3 regions of the Vibrio sp. 1F263 genome follow, and region 3 is predicted to be linked to each of the others. Evidence: riboswitches for the same ligand, from Rfam matches in the RefSeq annotation. Region 3 holds a riboswitch; each other region holds the start of a gene.
What was found. Region 3 has a riboswitch for thiamine pyrophosphate ahead of thiC (phosphomethylpyrimidine synthase ThiC). Riboswitches for the same ligand answer to the same signal wherever they lie in the genome.
Positions count from the first base shown of each region.

Region 1: linked by a shared signal. The riboswitch ahead of thiD (bifunctional hydroxymethylpyrimidine kinase/phosphomethylpyrimidine kinase) and the one ahead of thiC (phosphomethylpyrimidine synthase ThiC) in region 3 are both predicted to bind thiamine pyrophosphate.
Region 2: linked by a shared signal. The riboswitch ahead of thiB (thiamine ABC transporter substrate binding subunit) and the one ahead of thiC (phosphomethylpyrimidine synthase ThiC) in region 3 are both predicted to bind thiamine pyrophosphate.

Region 1 is NZ_JBGONI010000002.1:234,707-240,970, forward strand. Features, by position in the region: gene ACED25_RS02290 (ABC transporter permease) at 1-363, opposite strand, end outside; gene ACED25_RS02295 (ABC transporter ATP-binding protein) at 356-1,114, opposite strand; gene thiD (bifunctional hydroxymethylpyrimidine kinase/phosphomethylpyrimidine kinase) at 1,104-2,012, opposite strand; TPP riboswitch at 2,109-2,220, opposite strand; gene ACED25_RS02305 (DMT family transporter) at 2,319-3,236, opposite strand; gene ACED25_RS02310 (helix-turn-helix domain-containing protein) at 3,322-4,050, opposite strand; gene ACED25_RS02315 (DUF2999 family protein) at 4,295-4,546, opposite strand; gene ACED25_RS02320 (YdcF family protein) at 4,677-5,774, opposite strand; gene ACED25_RS02325 (glutathione S-transferase family protein) at 6,258-6,264, shown strand, end outside.
Region 2 is NZ_JBGONI010000022.1:30,246-36,509, forward strand. Features, by position in the region: gene ACED25_RS14550 (translocation/assembly module TamB domain-containing protein) at 1-12, shown strand, start outside; gene ACED25_RS14555 (gamma-glutamylcyclotransferase) at 61-414, shown strand; gene fbp (class 1 fructose-bisphosphatase) at 504-1,514, opposite strand; gene mpl (UDP-N-acetylmuramate:L-alanyl-gamma-D-glutamyl-meso-diaminopimelate ligase) at 1,783-3,141, shown strand; gene ACED25_RS14570 (flavin prenyltransferase UbiX) at 3,179-3,802, shown strand; TPP riboswitch at 3,846-3,965, shown strand; gene thiB (thiamine ABC transporter substrate binding subunit) at 4,019-5,011, shown strand; gene thiP (thiamine/thiamine pyrophosphate ABC transporter permease ThiP) at 5,137-6,264, shown strand, end outside.
Region 3 is NZ_JBGONI010000041.1:29,438-35,701, reverse strand. Features, by position in the region: gene ACED25_RS19900 (multicopper oxidase family protein) at 532-1,914, shown strand; gene crcB (fluoride efflux transporter CrcB) at 2,015-2,398, shown strand; TPP riboswitch at 2,461-2,559, shown strand; gene thiC (phosphomethylpyrimidine synthase ThiC) at 2,689-4,638, shown strand; gene ACED25_RS19885 (thiamine phosphate synthase) at 4,638-5,930, shown strand; gene ACED25_RS19880 (ThiF family adenylyltransferase) at 5,920-6,264, shown strand, end outside.

The DNA.
Region 1 (6,264 bases), on a different contig from region 3:
TTGGCTAGCAATCAAGATAGGCAACAACCAGCGTTTCAGCGGTTCGAACATCAACATCTGTAGGGCGAAAAACAGCCCCATGGATAAACCGAGCAATAGACCAAGTAAGATCTCCTGCGCAGTCACCCAAGTGTGTTTAAGTAACACATCGTAGCGTTCAATCAGTTTTAAAAAGACTTCTGCAGGCGCTGGCAGAATGAAGCTAGGCATCTCGAAGATAACCACCACCAATTGCCATAAACCTAGAATCACAGCACTGCTGATCAGCAAACGCATAACGGGATTCATCTGACGAGGGCGCTTAGTCGTGATCTGTGTGTTAGCTGAACGGATCACAGCTTCGCTTCGTGTTAGGTCATTCATAATCACGCTCCAACTGATCTAAGATCGCTTGTTGCAGCTCAGCACATTCACCGTCTAACACTCTTGGTGTGGCCGTATTAGGCACAGACAGTGATTGTGCATTCGCAGGTGTGCCTTGCAACACATACAAATTATCCGCCAAACGCACCGCTTCTTGTGGATCATGAGTAATCAACACAACGGTTTTATCTCTTAACAGTTCACACGCTAAGCTCTGTAACTTGTGTCTTGTTACCGCATCCAGCGCAGAGAACGGTTCGTCCATCAGCACAACAGGCTTGTCTTGCATTAAGGTTCGAGCCAAAGCAACACGCTGACGCATGCCGCCAGACAACTGATCCGGCATCGCATTCGCGTAATCAGCCAAACCAACCGCAGCTAACAACTCTAGTGCTTGATTGGTTTGCTGTGCTTTATCAAAAGCTGGATTTTGAAAACGATGACTTAGGCAAACATTGTCGATAACCGACAACCATGGCAGTAACAAGTCTTGCTGTGCCATGTATGCGATGCGATCCGTTAAAGGCAATTCATCAGACGTTGCCAATGTGCCCTGCCACTCCACCTTGTCGTCCAGCAAGCCTGCCAGATAACGCAATACCGTGGTTTTTCCGCAGCCACTTCGACCTAGCAATACCGTCCACTTACCTGCGTTTAAGCTAAGCGACAACCCAGATAAGGTCGCGTGCTCACTGTCGTTATAACGTAAGGAAGCATTGCTGAGTTGAACACCAACCGTATTAACGGACATTACCGTGTCCAGCGAAGAAGTGATTTACCGGGCCATGACCTTGACCAACTTGCAACTCATCAGCATGAGCAATCGCGCGAGAAATGTATTGTTTGCCTAGGTCAACAGCTTCTGCCAGCGTGTTGCCCTGAGCCAAGAAAGAAGCAATGGCAGATGAAAGCGTACAGCCCGTGCCGTGGGTGTTTTTAGTCGGGAAACGCTTCGCGCTAATCAATGCAGACGTCGTCGGGAGAATCAGTAAATCGTTACTGTTCTCATCTTTCTCCAGGTGGCCACCTTTCAAGAGAACGGCTTTAGCACCCAGTGCGCGTAAGTCTTCAATCATGCCCTGCATTTCAGCTTCGCTTTCAGGTACTGGCTTGCCTGTTAATGCAGCACCTTCTGGTAAGTTAGGAGTAATGATATCTGCCAGCGGAATCAGCTCTTGTTTCAGCGTGGTGATAGCCGAGTTTTCTAACAGCAGATCACCACTTGTCGCGACCATGACAGGGTCAATCACTAAGTATTTAGGTCGGTACTGCTTAATTTTGTCTGCAACGACTTTGATGATTTGCGAATCAGCCAACATGCCGACTTTTACTGCCACGATATTGAGATCAGTAAAAACCGCATCTAACTGGCTAGCGACATGGTCGAGTGGAATAGGAAAAATGGCTGACACGCCTTGAGTGTTCTGGGAAGTGATCGCGGTAATCACAGAACAAGCAAAACTACCGGTAGCAGACATGGCTTTAATATCCGCTTGGATACCTGCACCGCCGCCACTGTCTGAGCCTGCGATAGTCAATACAATCGGAGTATTCGTGCGAATCGTGTCTTCAGCAGAGTGCTGCTGTGTTGAGGATTTTGGAGTTGAGGCTTTTGGCGTTAAATCTTTTGAAATAGAACTGTGTGTCATTGTCGCTCCTACTATCTTACAAGACGCAGGAGAACGAACACTGATCGAAGGAGAAGTCGCATTAGGCTCATGAAAGTTTTCATGGGTGCAGACGTAGATCGAGTGCTTATAGTTCCCTACGCCAGTGTTAACTGAATCAGGTTCAACGGGTCTCGACTAACGATCTCAGCAAACACCAAATAAGGTATGTGCCCCCCGACTATTGATAGCGATAGTAACAGCACTCTCACAACTGAGATACTCATTTTATTCAATTATACTAATTACGCATGAATAAATTTCAATTAGGCAAAACAAAACAAATACTTATAACGTTCCTTTAGATGGCTTCGACTGTACAAACAAGCACAGCACAATCAGAGACATACCTAACCAGCCTGTAAAAGGAATCAGCTCACCGACAACACAGACGGCAAGCACCGCTGCGACTACTGGTTCAAACAAGGTCAGCAGATTGGCACTGCTCGCGGTCACGTGGCGTAAACCAAAACTGAACGCGATATAGCCCAAGCATTGTGGAATTAACGTCAGATAACTGATGACGAATACGTTGGTCTGTGAGGAAAACAGGTTATCACCAGTAAACCAGAGCGTTGGCAGCAACAGCATCGCACCAAGGCCAAAAATACTGCCCATCGCTGCTTGTGACTTAATCCCTTTATCGATCAGTGCTTTTGTCGCCCAAGAATAAATGGCGTAACACAACCCAGCGACCAGACCTAAGCCAATACCTAACAGCTTGAGATCATCACCGGATTCATTCGCCGATGAAGGTTCTGAAAACACCAACAACCCAATACCTACCACACCAATCGCAAAGCTAGTGAGCCAACGTCGGTCAATATTACTCTTTTTGCTAATCAGACACTCTAGCAATGCGGAAAAGAAAGGTGCGGTAGCAATCGAAACCACGGTACCAATCGCCACGCCTGATAATTTCATTGAAGAATAGAAAGCTAAAGGATAGACCGCCAAAGCCAAAGCGCTCACTGTCAACAGCTTCTTGTTCTGCATAAGTTTGTCGAAAGCGAATAGGATTTTTCGATACGCCAAGCCCGCTTGTATTAGGCCACCGACGCCCATAGAAAAAGCGCCAATTGCTAATGGGCTTAGATCAGGAGCAAAACTTGCGGCGGTGCCTGTCGTGCCCCATAAAATAGAAGCAAACAAGATGGCTAAAGTGCCCGTTTGGAATTCGTTAACGCGATTGATGGCAAGATTCATTTCTATTACCCAATTTTCAGTTCTGAAATAGATAATAGTGAAGATGCCTTAAAATTAGTTTGCAGAACGGACGCTATTGTTGTTTCTAAAGACTCTCTTTCATTGAGCCCAGAAACGCCCTTGGTGACATCCCAGAGTGCAGAGAGAAGCGACGACTGAAAGCAGAAACATCACTATAACCCACGTTTTCAGCAATCAATTGAACCGGTAAATCGGTATGGGTTAACAGGGCTTGAGCTTTCTCCATACGATAGCGAGTGATGTATTTAAGCGCACTGATGCCCAAGCACTCTTTGAAGCGTTTTTTGAATTGAGTGGGACTCAAACAGGCCGTTTCTGCAAGTTGTGAAATAGAGAGAGGTTGGGCGTAATTATCCGCTATCAGCCTTTGTACCGTACGGATTCTTGGGTCGATACTCTTGCTGACTTGTTGTTGCTCTAACAGCAATGAAAACACATCCAAAACTGATGACTCAATGCCACTATCGACCTGATATTCCAACTGCTTCTCAACAAACAATAAGAAGCTCATCAAAGGTGGCGTTATCGTGAAAACCGAGAGCTCATGCTCTAACAAGTGCTGCGGCAACTCCGCCATATCCGCGACAATAAACCGCGCGGCTTCATCCGCCTTAAACGCATGCGCTGTGGTTACCGGAATCACCACACATTCTCCCACGGCCACTTTGCCGACATACCCCACCATTTCAATATTAATACTGCCTTGGATCGGCAATACCAATTGATGATGGTCATCATGAGCATGGGTATTAAATTGCTTGGTGTAAGATCGAATGCTTAAGCTAGATTTCATAATCAACGCCGGAGTAGATCGGTTCAGAACGAGTTAAAACACGAAACTACATGATTTGAACAAATGAGTCACTTCGGGTTGGCATTTGTTAGTACCCTAACCTATTCTAATGGCGATCAAAAAAGCCGCTCAAGCATCAATCACAATGCTCAAACGGCTTTTTATTAGAGTCTAATTAGCGCTGCCAAGAGCCGTTAGCCAAACCGGCTATCGCTCATGAGCTCAATCGCCATATCACACTCGATTATTTTTGAAGTTGCTCTTTAGCCGCTTCAACCTTAGAAAAATCTAGGTCAAGCTCTTCAACTGCTTCTTTGATTAGCGCAGGGTTTTGCATTACCTGACCCATCAGCATTTGAAGTTTGTCTTGAGGTAAACCAAGTTGGCTGATTGTCGCCATTGCTGCAAGAGGGTTCTCTGTCAACGTCTTGAATATCTCGCTGATCTGCTCGTCGCTAATATTGTTCTCTTTCAACATTGCTAAAATCGGGTTCATTTTTTTGCCTTTGAAACACTAAATTAAGTAGGAGCACAGCATACCATCTAGCTGTGCTCGATTGTACTAACAAGTGAAGCTTTGGTTTAACGCGAACCGCACTTTTCCCAAACGCAAATAATGCTTGGGCTTAACGAGATTCCAATGGGTAAGAACGGTAGCTCCACATGCCATAAGTTCTTAGAGCATCACGGTAGATACCTAATAGCTCACCACTGCTCGCTTTCTTAAGATCTTCTAGCGGCTTGTCTGGGTAAGAGACCGTATCGAAGGTAATGCCCTGAGGGCCAGTTTGCCAGCTAGCAATTTCAAACAGAGTTTGACCACGACGAACATGGCTTGCCGAGCTGATAATGGTCGCGTGTTTAATATCATGACGAGCAAGCGCATAGCTACTGAACAAGGCATTGCCTACCGTGCTGGTCGCGTAGTTCTCTTCAATGATGCGGTCTTTGCTTACCCCTTTTGAGATAAGCCAATCCGCCATTAACTTACCTTCTGTCTTATGGTTCTTAGGCACGCCGCCGGTTAACACGATCATCGCGTCTGGGTTCGCTTTCGACATTGCTAATGTCGTTTCAAGACGTTCAATCAAGATCTCATGCATAGAACCATCAGGGTTAAGCGCGTAACCCAAAGTGACGATGGCACCGTGGTCGCTCAACAGTCCCTTATCCGCAGACTCTTTAAGAGGTGTTTCTAACACGCGGTCGACCGTTGCAAAAATACGTTTGATGTCTTCTGCTTTACCTTTGTTCAGGCTTTCCAGCTTCTCCATGTGCTTATTCGATTCACTTTCATTGCCTTCAAATCGCTGCCAAACCGCTAGATACGCATGAAGGTCGACATCGTCTGGCGCAACCGTCAGTGCTTGTTCAAACAACTCAATAGCGCGTTCTGCGTTCTTGTTGTAGATCTGAGCGTTCGCTGCCGAGATCAACAAGTCAGTACGGTAAGGTTCTAGCTGGTACGCTTCTAACAATCGGTTAGTCACAATTTCCATGTTGCTTGGCATTTTAGCCGTGAAGCCCGCGTGTGAAATTCTTGCCGGAGACTTAAACGCCTGCAACGCATCAAGAAGTAATTGGTCGACAACTTGTCGCTTAGTCACCAACTGCGCGTAATCCGCTGAAGCCTGTACTGCGCCATCGTTAGCAGCAAAAGAATAAGGTGTTGCGCCAAAAGCGAGCATGCCACCAAGAGCGAGGGCGATAATGTTCTTTTTCATGGAAAGATCCTGTGTCGTTAAGTGTTCACATCAGATTTGCTCACCAATGTAAGCCGCCAAGATTAAAAAACCGTGAACCAAACCTTACTCTCCAAGGTTAATATTCATTTGTTGCATAAGATGTGGCTGCAGATCACGATTTTATGCGCCAGAGTAAGCTCAAATATCCAGATAGCTTCGAGTTATGAGTGGCTCCCTTAATGATTTTGGAATATTTAACTTCGAATCCCACATGCCTATTCCATCTAAACCCGTAAGTTTCGAAGCTCAACATCAAACCTAAATGTGCATTTTATGTCCATTATTTCAGCAACTTAAAATGCTATCTCTCTACAAGTCGACGCTCATTCACGTTTGCTCAACCAAGTTCAAAAAGCACAGAGTGTGATATCAAATCAGTCAATTCACAGAAAATTCAAAAATCAACATTGAACGATCGTTCAAGTGGTGCTTTAATAAATGACCAATACAAGGAGTTACCCCATGCTTA
Region 2 (6,264 bases), on a different contig from region 3:
GAATTCGAGTAACACTTGAGTCGTGATTGATTAGCGGATGACGAATGCTGAGGAGGGGTTATGCAGCAACTTGTTTTTGTTTATGGAACCTTGAGGCAAGGTCAGTCCAACCACCACTATTTGCAGCAGTGTGAGTGCTTAGGAAGGTTTGACACCCCTGAGGAGTATGCTCTTTTTGATTTAGGTGCCTATCCGGCGATGATTTCTGGAAAGAAAAATGTCGTTGGCGAGGTCTATATCATTAACGATGAAGTTTTGGCTTCGCTCGATCGGCTAGAAGATGTTCCTGTTGAGTATCGTCGCGAACAAATAGAGACTATATTTGGACTAGCATGGGTATATTTGTATCAGCTTGATCTAACGGCTAATAAAGAAATACTTTCGGGTGACTGGTGTAAGCGAGACAACCCGTAACATCTATGTATTCTGAGTTGTCGAACAAAAAGCCAGCATGTAAATGCTGGCTTTTTTAATGGCGTTAATTTGAAAAATAAGCGAGACGATTAGTCTCGGTTAAGTTCAAGGAACTCTTCTACCTTTTTCACCATGTTCTTAGAACCGACAAAGAAAGGCACACGTTGGTGCAGTTCTGTTGGTTTTATATCCATGATGCGTTGGGCGCCATCGGAGGCAATACCGCCAGCTTGCTCCATGATGAAGGCTATTGGGTTGCACTCGTACAGCAGACGCAGTTTACCTTGAGGGTGGCTTTGTGTACTCGGGTATAAGTAGATACCGCCTTTCAGAAGATTACGGTGGAAATCTGATACTAGAGAACCGATGTAACGTGATGTGTAAGGGCGATTGTCGCTTGGCTCATTTTCTTGGCAGTACTTGATGTACTTCTTAACACCCGTAGGGAAGCGAATGTAGTTACCTTCGTTGATGGAATAAATCTTACCTTCATCAGGGATCATCATGTTTTCATGAGACAGACAGAAGGTGCCCAGAGATGGGTCGTAGGTGAAGCCATTTACACCTGCACCAGTTGTGTAAACAAGCATAGTTGAAGAGCCGTAAATTACGTACCCCGCGGCTACTTGCTTGTGTCCTGGCTGTAGAAAGTCTTCTTGTGTTGGTGGGGTACCAACAGGCGATACTCGACGATAGATAGAGAAGATTGTACCAACAGATACATTGACATCGATGTTTGAAGAACCATCAAGTGGGTCCATCAGAACGACGTATTTTGCGTTTTTGTTGAGCTCTTTATTGAAGGCGACAGCTTCGTCTTCTTCTTCACTTGCAACACCACAAACTTGATCACGAGCTTCTAGAGCCGCTTTAAACTTGTCGTTCGCGTAAAGGTCTAGCTTTTGCTGTTCTTCACCTTGAACGTTGTCTGTACCAACAGCGCCAGTGATGTCGACTAGACCAGCCTTGTTGATCTCACGGTTAACAATTTTTGCAGCAAGTCGAATAGACGACAAAAGGGATGATAGATCACCGCTTGCATGGGGGAAGTCACTCTGTTTCTCAACAATGAACTCACCAAGGGTGCGCATCTCAGACATGTTATTTCCTTAAACTTCTCTCAATATTAGGGGGATTTGAGCACTATAGAATTTGCCTCTTACTCGGGCTTTATTCACCTAGACGCCTACTTAAATTCTAAAGGTTAGATCTTTTTAATGGTAATGAACTAAGCGACGCAGATCTCACTTACTATGTCGACTAAATTTGTTTTGCATTGCTACTCGCTTTTAATCGCCATTTAATGATAATGAGTGCAGTAGTTTGATTTAGACATGGTTCATTTAGCCAAGCGTTTGGAAGCAATTTATGCATATTCATATCTTAGGAATTTGTGGCACCTTCATGGGAGGTGCTGCGGTATTGGCTCGTCAATTAGGTCACAAGGTTACCGGTAGTGACGCGAATGTTTACCCACCAATGAGCACTTTGTTGGAGTCTCAAGGGATTGAAATTATTGAAGGGTTTAACCCAAGCCAGTTAGAACCAAGGCCTGATCTCGTGGTGATTGGTAATGCGATGAGTCGTGGCAACCCGTGTGTTGAGTATGTATTGGATAACAACCTTAGATACACCTCAGGCCCGCAATGGTTGCAAGAGTTCTTGTTGCATGATCGTTGGGTATTAGCGGTATCGGGAACGCATGGCAAGACAACAACATCGAGCATGCTGGCTTGGATTTTAGAAGACTGTGGCTATGCGCCTGGCTTCTTAGTGGGCGGCGTGTTAGGTAACTTTGGTATCTCTGCTCGCCTTGGTGAAAGCATGTTCTTCGTGGTCGAAGCTGACGAATACGACAGTGCTTTTTTTGATAAACGATCTAAGTTCGTTCACTACCACCCAAGAACCTTGGTAATGAATAACCTCGAGTTCGATCATGCTGACATCTTCGATGATCTTGAGGCGATTAAGCGTCAGTTCCACCACTTAGTGCGCACTGTGCCAGGTAATGGCCGAATTTTCTCTCCTAAAGAAGATACGGCGATTCAAGATGTTTTATCTCGCGGATGCTGGAGTGAGACAGAATCGAGTGGTGAACAAGGTGATTGGGATGCCAAGAAGCTGGTCAAAGACGGGTCTCAATTTGGAGTGTACTTCCAAGGCGAATGCGTAGGAACTGTCGACTGGGATTTGGTTGGCGACCATAACGTCAATAATGCTTTGATGGCGATTGCAGCTGCGCGACATGTAGGGGTGACACCTGATTTAGCGTGTGAATCGTTGGCGAAGTTCATCAACACCAAACGTCGTCTAGAGTTTAAAGGCGAAGTGGCAGGCGTTTCTGTCTACGACGATTTTGCTCATCACCCAACGGCAATTGAATTTACGCTGGGCGGTTTACGTAATAAGGTCGACACGAAAAAAATAATTGCCGTTTTAGAGCCTCGTTCTGCCACAATGAAACGTGGAGTGCACAAAGAAACGCTGGCTGATTCGTTGAAGCAAGCGGATTCTACTTACTTATTCCAACCCGATAACATTGATTGGTCAGTACAAGACGTCGCCGATGCGTGTCACCAACCCGCGCACGTGAGTGATAACATGGATGCATTCGTTGCTAAAATTGTCTCTGAGGCACAAGCGGGTGACCAAATCTTGGTAATGAGTAATGGTGGCTTTGGTGGTATTCACCAGAAACTGTTGGATGGATTGGCACTCAAAGGTTAACGCATCCTCGACCTTATAATTTGAAGTAATTGAGAACATGACAAAACACGATAAAGCGATAACTCTGGCTTTCACTGGCGCATCCGGTGCGCCTTATGGCCTGCGTTTACTTGAATGCCTTTTGGCCGCCGATTATCAGGTCTACTTGCTGATATCATCGGCAGCGCGAGTGGTGTTGGCGACCGAGCATGAACTTAAGTTACCTGCTGGGCCAGATGCTGCGAAACAAGCTTTGGTTAAGCATTTAGATTGCGACCCAGAAAAGCTGGTGGTGTGTGGCAAAGATGATTGGTTCTCACCGGTTGCATCTGGTTCAGCAGCACCGAAGCAGATGGTGGTGTGTCCATGCTCTGCAGGAAGCTTGGCATCGATTGCTCATGGCCTATCAGATAACTTAATCGAGCGTGCAGCCGACGTGGTTATGAAAGAGCGAGGACAGTTGTTGTTGGTGGTTCGTGAGACGCCATTTTCTACGTTGCATTTAGAGAATATGCACAAACTCTCGACCATGGGCGTGACGATTATGCCTGCAGCTCCGGGTTTTTATCATCAACCTAAGTCGATTGAAGACCTGGTCGACTTTATGGTGGCACGTATTCTTGATCACCTTGGTATCGAGCAAGGTTTAGTGCCACGTTGGGGTTACGATCAACGTAATTGATCCAAACTTGATGGCTTATTGTTAAAAATCAAATTACAATCCTGAACACTCATCGGGGAGCGAACCATTCAAATAATGAATGCGAGCTGAGATCAAGCAGACACTTGGGACCCGTAAACCTGAACCAGATAATGCTGGCGTAGGAATTGAGTTAGGAACAACCTCTACCGTTCTCCTCCCTCAAACCTGTGCCGCTCAGACCATGGAGAGCGTCCAGTGAAATTAACATTAACAACTCTTGCTGTTACTACAGCCATCTCTTTTTCTGCCTTCGCAGCAGACAACACTTTAACTGTTTACACTTACGACTCTTTTGCTGCGGATTGGGGCCCTCGTCCTGCCGTTGAAAAAGCATTCGAAGAAAAGTGTGGTTGTGATGTGAATTTTGTCGCGTTAGAAGATGGTGTGTCTATTCTAAACCGCTTACGTCTTGAAGGTGGCAACAGCAAAGCTGACATCATTTTAGGCCTAGATAATAATCTCATGGCTGAAGCGAAATCTACAGGCTTATTGGCTGAGCACAGTGTTGATACATCATCTGTGACGCTTCCTAACGGTTGGAACGACAGTACCTTTGTTCCTTATGATTTTGGTTACTTTGCGTTTATCTATAACAAAGAGAAGCTAGCAAACCCGCCAAAGAGCCTGAAAGAACTGGTTGAGCAACGTGACGATCTTAAGGTTATCTATCAAGATCCACGTACATCAACACCAGGCCAAGGCATGATGCTATGGATGAAGTCGGTTTACGGTGATGAAGCAACTGCAGCATGGAAGAAGCTTGCTCAGAAAACGGTGACTGTGACTAAAGGTTGGTCTGAAGCTTACTCTATGTTCCTAGAAGGCGAGTCTGATTTAGTGTTGTCTTACACAACGTCTCCGGCTTATCACATCATTGCAGAAAGTGATTCTAAGTACGCAGCTGCAAGCTTTGAAGAAGGTCATTACACTCAAGTGGAAGTGGCAGCGAAGGTTAAAGGTAGCAAGAACGAAAAGCTTGCCGGTGAGTTTATGGCATTTATCTTAAGTGATGAGTTCCAATCGGCGATGCCTACTGGCAACTGGATGTACCCAGTGACCGATGTTGAGCTACCAAAAGGGTTCGAGCAACTTACGGTTCCTCAGAAAGCGCTAAGCTTCACACCAGAAGAGATCGCCGAGAAGCGTAAGCCTTGGATTCGTGAATGGCAGAATGCGCTTACTTTTTAACTTACGATTTAACTTATTATTTAGGAACATGAGTTTTCTAACGTACTTTTAAAAAACTAGCTTTCTGTATTTAAAGGTTCATTCGTTATGTTTGGAGTGAACCATTTACGGTAAAAAATCAATTTATGATAAAGAAAACACCTAAGGTCGGGGTTTGGGTTGCGATACTCATTACCACCTTCGTGGTTTCAGCAGTTGGGGCATTGCTTAGCAATGCCCCTTCTCTTGATATCAGCCAAGTATGGTCCGATCCTTACTATTGGCATGTAACGAAATTCAGTTTCTATCAAGCGACACTCTCAACGATGCTGAGTGTTGGCTTTGCTATACCTATTGCTCATGCTCTGTGTCGCAGACAATTTTTTGGACGGGCCTTGTTGTTAAGGCTGTTTGCTTCGACCTTGGTTTTGCCCGTATTAGTTGGCGTATTTGGTTTGCTAGCTATTTATGGAAACAGTGGTTGGTTAGCTAAATTTCTGGCGAACTTCGATATTAAACTGCCATTCTCGATTTATGGGTTGAATGGTATTTTGCTGGCGCACGTTTTCTTTAACCTGCCTTATGCTAGCCGTTTACTTTTACAAGCTTTAGATACCGTACCTGCCGAGCAGCATAAGCTGTGTGCTCATTTGGGTATGAGTCATTGGAACAAATTCAGATGGGTTGAATGGCCTCGCTTAAGACAGCAACTGCCACATGTGTGTGGTTTGGTCTTCATGCTGTGTTTTACCAGCTTTGCTACCGTGATGGCACTCGGCGGTGGACCTAAATCAACCACTATCGAACTCGCTATTTATCAGGCGATTAAATTCGACTTTGACCTGCAGGCTGGTGCCTTGCTCGCGATATGGCAAATGCTGCTGTGTGGTATGCTAGCTGTGAGCATTCAACGCCTATCGAAACCTATTTCAGTGACAGCCAGTCAATTGTCGGAAGAGAAATATTTGGTTAAGGATAGCTCGTGGTCAAAAGCTTGGGATAGCTTTTGGATCATCACCGTCTCAATGCTGGTATTGCCGCCATTAGCTATGGTTATCGTCAGTGGCATTAACTCGCAGGCATTAATCGTACTGAGCAGCGAGCCGTTTTGGGCTGCGTTAATGACCTCGGTTAAAGTCGCGTCATTAGCAAGTGTTATCGCGGTTGGTATTGGTATCGCCATACTGCTGACTAGTCGAGCATGGCGCTTACAGAATAAGAATTTTCGAGCCGATAAAATCGAGCTGATTGGCACTATTATCTTAGTTACTCCC
Region 3 (6,264 bases):
GAATCTTATAATACACCATTAGCAGAGCAGCGGATTCCCCGACTTACCAAAACAGCGCGTGTTGGGAGTCTAAACCTCTACTCCTGCCATATTTGAAGCCTCAGCAGAAATGCTGGGGATTTTTTATACCTGTTACTTTTTACACCAGTCCGACCGAGTATTTTGAATGCCGGCTCAGTCCATGCTGCCAAATTTAAGGCTCCAGACTACGCGTCCCAGCAGAAATGTTGTAGCTTCTACTTATTAATGGTTTCACTTAATTCTTCTAGTTTGGATATGTTGATATTCGAACCTTCACGCTTCCGTAGTAGTTCGAAGATCTAGTCGAACAGGAAGGTCTTTTGGTTTTCTATATGTGGGATATTTAAGCTGTCACTTCTTGCCTTGGATGATATTTGACCATAGAAGGGTAAGTGCTTACTTATCCCTGCCTCTTTTATAAACAATCAACAGCACAATCCCCACTTCTTTATGAGAATTATTCTCAATATTTTGTTACATTTTGGTCGTTATTACTAAAAGGCAACAAATATGGATATCTCCCGTCGTAAGTTTATTCAATCATCTCTCGCTATATCAGCACTCACTGTTCTACCCGCTTGCTCAATTAACCGGTCAGTTGATGAGCAAGGTAAGTATGTTTATGACTTAACTGCTGAACCTTCAACAGCTGAGTTAGTCGCGGGATTTGATACCAATGTCTTAGCCTTTGATGGGCAGATCCCAGCTCCGACGATTCGATGTCGACAGGGTGAAAAGGTCACAATTCGTTTTACGAATAAGCTATCAGAGCCGACGACTATCCATTGGCATGGCTTAAGAATCCCTATCGAAATGGACGGTGTTCCCTTCTTAAGTCAGCCACCGATTATGCCAGGTGAAACATTCATTTATGAGTTTACGCCGCCAGATGCTGGCACATTTTGGTATCACCCACATATGAATAGCGTTAAACAACTTGGTATGGGTTTAGTTGGCCTAATTATCGTAGAAGAAAGCACTCCCGTGCTGTTTGACGAAGAACACGCATTGATGCTTAAACATTGGCATATCGACAAGCAGGGTCAATGGAAAGACTTAATGATTCCTCGACTCAGTGCTCGTATGGGCACTCCTGGTGAGTGGAGTAGTGTTAATGGAGTTCATGAACCCGTATATCAGTTGAAGCAGTATGCCGCGACTAGACTGCGTATTGCTAATGTCGATAATACGATCACTTATCCTATTGCTATCGAAGGGGCTGAGGCTTGGGTGATTGCCATCGATGGTAACCCTGTGAAAACGCCTTACAAACTGACTCAACATAAAATTGGTCCAGGGATGCGTGTTGATATCGGACTGATCGCTCCTAAAGCTGGTGAGCGAGTTAACGTTCTCCAAATGAAGGGGCGTTTCCCTCTTTCTTTGTGTGAACTTGAAGTCGTAGATTCAGCATTTTCTCAAGAGCGAGTGTTACCATTATTACCATTGAATCCAGTACCTAACCTAGATCTTGCTAATGCTGAAGAGATCGATTTCGTGTTCGAGTGGGAGGGTGCGGTTTCACCTGTATCTGAAGATGGTAAATCGATGCCTAAATTTTGGCTTACTAATAAACGAGCGTGGGAGGGGATGAGCAAAGACAATATCCCTGAGCCGTTGGCGACTTTAGAGCTAGGTAAGACTTACATATTCGATCTTAAGAACGTCACTCAATATCATCACCCGATTCATATTCATGGTCATACATTCACTGTATTGGAACTTGATGGTAAAAAAATTGAAGAACCTTTCCATACCGATACTGTGTTACTTGGAAAGAATGGTCGAGCTAAAGCTGCATTTGTTGCCGACAACCCAGGACGTTGGATGTATCACTGTCATGTTATAGAACACATGAAAACGGGTTTAATGGGATATATCGAAGTTAAGTGACACCTGTAACGTTTAATATTTGCGCATGCATTCTTAGTTTCTACCCTCGCTTTTATCGGCGTTAAAGCTAGAATATAGGGATTATTGTTTGGGAGGATTCATGGGTCAGTTATCTATTTTAGGTTTTATTGCCATTGGTGGCGCATTTGGTGCTTGTTCGCGCTATTTGATTTCAGAGTTATGTGTGGTGATGCTAGGGCGTGGTTTTCCTTATGGTACGCTAACTGTTAACGTGATTGGCTCTTTAATTATGGGCTTACTCATCGCAGCGTTTGAGAATGAGATGGTTGCGACAGAACCATGGAGACAAATTATCGGTCTTGGTTTCCTTGGAGCACTGACTACATTTTCTACATTTTCGATGGATAACGTGCTTCTTATGCAGCAGGGTGCTTTCTTTAAGATGGGACTCAATGTGTTACTCAACGTGGTTCTCAGCATCTCAGCAGCATGGATCGGCTTCCAACTTTTGATAAAGTCTTAAAACTTTCTTACGATTTGTTAACAACTCGGCTTGGTTTATCCAAGCCGTTTTTATATACTCGATCGAACTTGTCGGAGTGCCATATGGCTGAGACCGTTAACTCGGGATCCGTTGAACCTGATCAGGCTAATACCTGCGAAGGGAACAAGAGTAGATATCTAACTAGAATCCCTCTAGAGATCTATCTCCAGATCACAACTGTATTTCTTACCGTGATCCCTCTTGTAGCATCTAATCCGTCAAGCATTTTTATCCCTATAAATAATGGCTAAAAGCCAAGGAAAAATGCTATGTCGAGTCGTAAACAAGCAAGACTGGAAGCGAAGAATTTCATCGATTCTTTATCCGTACAACCTTATCCAAATTCAAAAAAAGCTTATATCCAAGGATCTCGAGAAGATATTCAAGTCCCTGTACGAGAAATATCACTCGCTGATAGCCTTGTCGGTGGTAGCAAAAAAGAGCCTGTATTCGAACCTAATGTACCCATTCAAGTTTACGATACCTCAGGTGTTTATACTGACCCGACACATCAAATAGACCTGTATAGTGGCCTTCCTAAGTTGCGTGAGCAATGGATTGATGAGCGTGGTGATACGGAACTGTTAGACGATGTAAGCTCTGTTTACACTAAAGAACGTTTAGAAGATGAAACTCTAGACGACCTTCGTTACGGCAACCTACCTAGAATTCGTCGCGCGACTGGCGATCAATGTGTTACTCAGCTGCACTATGCTCGTCAGGGGATTATCACTCCTGAGATGGAGTACATTGCTATACGTGAGAACATGGGACGTCAGAAGTTTGCTGATGAGCAGCTTAACCACCAACATCCTGGCCATAACTTTGGCGCAAACCTGCCGAAAGAAATTACTCCTGAGTTCGTGCGTAAAGAGGTTGCTGAAGGTCGAGCTATTATCCCTTCAAACATCAACCACCCAGAATCAGAACCGATGATTATTGGTCGTAACTTCTTAGTGAAGGTGAACGCTAATATCGGTAACTCTTCAGTAAGCTCTTCGATTGAAGAAGAAGTTGAGAAGTTAGTATGGTCAACTCGCTGGGGTGGCGATACCGTAATGGACCTTTCTACCGGCCGTAATATTCACGAGACTCGCGAATGGATCTTACGTAACAGCCCTGTACCAATCGGTACGGTTCCTATGTATCAAGCTCTTGAAAAAGTGAATGGCGTTGCGGAAGACCTTAACTGGGAAGTGATGCGCGATACTTTGATTGAACAAGCAGAGCAGGGTGTTGATTACTTCACTATCCACGCAGGTTTGTTGCTTCGCTACGTTCCGATGACGGCCAAACGAGTGACCGGCATTGTTTCTCGTGGTGGTTCTATTATCGCGAAATGGTGTCTTGCACATCACCAAGAGAGCTTCCTATATACACACTTCCGCGAGATCTGTGAGATCTGTGCGAAGTATGATGTGGCCCTGTCATTAGGTGATGGCTTGCGTCCAGGCTCTATTGCAGATGCCAATGATGAGGCTCAATTCTCGGAGTTACGTACTCTAGGTGAGTTGACTAAAGTCGCTTGGGAATACGACGTTCAGGTGATCATTGAAGGCCCAGGTCATGTGCCAATGCACCTAATCAAAGAGAATATGGATGAGCAGTTAGAACACTGCCATGAAGCGCCTTTCTATACATTAGGTCCACTGACGACAGATATTGCTCCTGGTTACGACCATATTACCTCTGGTATTGGCGCGGCCATGATTGGTTGGTACGGCTGTGCGATGCTCTGTTATGTAACCCCTAAAGAGCATCTCGGCTTACCAAACAAAGAAGATGTGAAGACCGGCCTGATTACTTACAAGCTAGCTGCACACGCTGCTGACCTTGCGAAAGGGCACCCAGGCGCACAAATCCGAGATAATGCATTATCTAAAGCACGTTTTGAATTCCGTTGGGAAGACCAATTTAATCTAGCTTTAGACCCTGAAACAGCACGTTCTTTCCATGATGAAACTCTGCCACAAGAATCCGGTAAGGTTGCTCACTTCTGCTCAATGTGTGGACCTAAATTCTGCTCGATGAAGATCTCTCAGGAAGTCCGAGAGTATGCGAAAGACACCGAACAAGTGGCCGCGGATCAGGCTATCGAGATTAAGATGCTAGATAATCCGCTGGAAGGGATGCGTCAGAAATCACAAGAGTTCCGTGATACTGGCTCTGAACTTTACCACCCTGCAGTAGGTGCAAAAGAAGCTCAATTAGAGGAATAATGACAGTGAAGATACTCATCCCATCTCAAAATATTGAGTTAACGGGAGAGGTGCAGAACTGTCTATTGGTTGCTAAGCGACAAGGCTTGGCAACCGATGCAGTTGAGTTGGGTGTAAGCCCAACTCAATACTTCTCTATCGTTGACACTCAGCAGGCGTTATCTATTGGCTTTGCTCATGATGTTGATTCATTGGCGGAGTGTCAGCTAGCGAAACTGAACCACGTTGTTGATTACAGTAGTTCAGTCGCGCTAACTGACGTTTGTGATGCCTTTATACAAACTCCGAATACCATCTATGTCGGTGTCTCAGATGATTCAACTGTACTGGATATCTGGTCACACCGGGATGCTAATCGTGCTATCAAGAGTGAAACTACAGCTCATCAGGAGTTAGATAATCGCGGCCACTTTGCTTGGTTACTTACTTTGTTGGCTCTGGAATTCCCATTAGAGGACTCATTAGTTTTAGCTCGCGCATCGTCTAATGTTTCACGTGGAACATGGCCAGCACATTACCAAAACTTTCCAATTCCAGTTTTGGAAAATGAGCGACTGGATATTAGTGTTGGTTGGGCGCACCAAGGAACATCACTTTCGTTCCCTGAATTGAGCAAGAGTAGCCTAGGGCTATATCCTGTGGTTGATGATGTTGAGTGGATCGAAAGGTTGCTCAAGCTCGGAATCAACACTGTTCAACTACGTATTAAAAACCCTCAGCAAGTAGACTTAGAACAACAAGTTGCGCGATCAATCGAGCTTGGTCGAGAGCATAACGCTCAGGTTTTTATCAATGATTATTGGCAGCTTGCACTCAAGTATGACGCGTTTGGTGTTCATTTGGGGCAAGAGGATATTGAAGAATCAAACCTCTCACAGTTGAGCCAAGCAGGTATTAAGATCGGTCTCTCGACTCATGGCTATTACGAGTTGCTACGCATTGTTCAAATCAACCCTAGCTATATTGCGCTGGGACACATCTTCCCAACAACAACTAAACAGATGCCATCGAAACCTCAGGGTTTAATTCGTTTATCTCTGTATCAACAGCTGATTGATACTATCCCATACACAGAACAACTCATCGGTTATCCGACGGTTGCTATTGGCGGTATTGATCAATCGACAGCTGAGCAGGTGTGGGAGTGTGGGGTATCGAGCTTGGCGGTGGTACGTGCGATTACATTGGCGGAAGACCCACATAAAGTGATCGAATTTTTCGAAAAACTGATGGCACCTAAATCTCCAACTCTTAAGGAAGAGGTTATGCAGGAGCCTAGCTATGCTGAGTGACTTTGAATTCATTCGTTATCAACGACAAATTGCGTTACCTGAAGTGGGTGAGCAAGGGCAACGCAACCTACTAAATAGTCATGTGTTGATCATCGGTTGTGGTGGCTTAGGTAATGCTGCGGCTCTTTACCTGGCTGCTTCTGGTGTTGGAAAGATCGTGCTGGTCGATGATGATTGTGTCGATTCATCGAACCTGCAACGACAGGTCGCGTTCAGGGAAAATCAGTTAGGTTCGCCTAAGGTTGAAGCGTTGAAGCAACAATTGAGTGAGCTCAATGGTCGCAGCCAAGTAAGAACCATCAATCAACGAATGAGTGAAAGTCAGCTTGAGCTT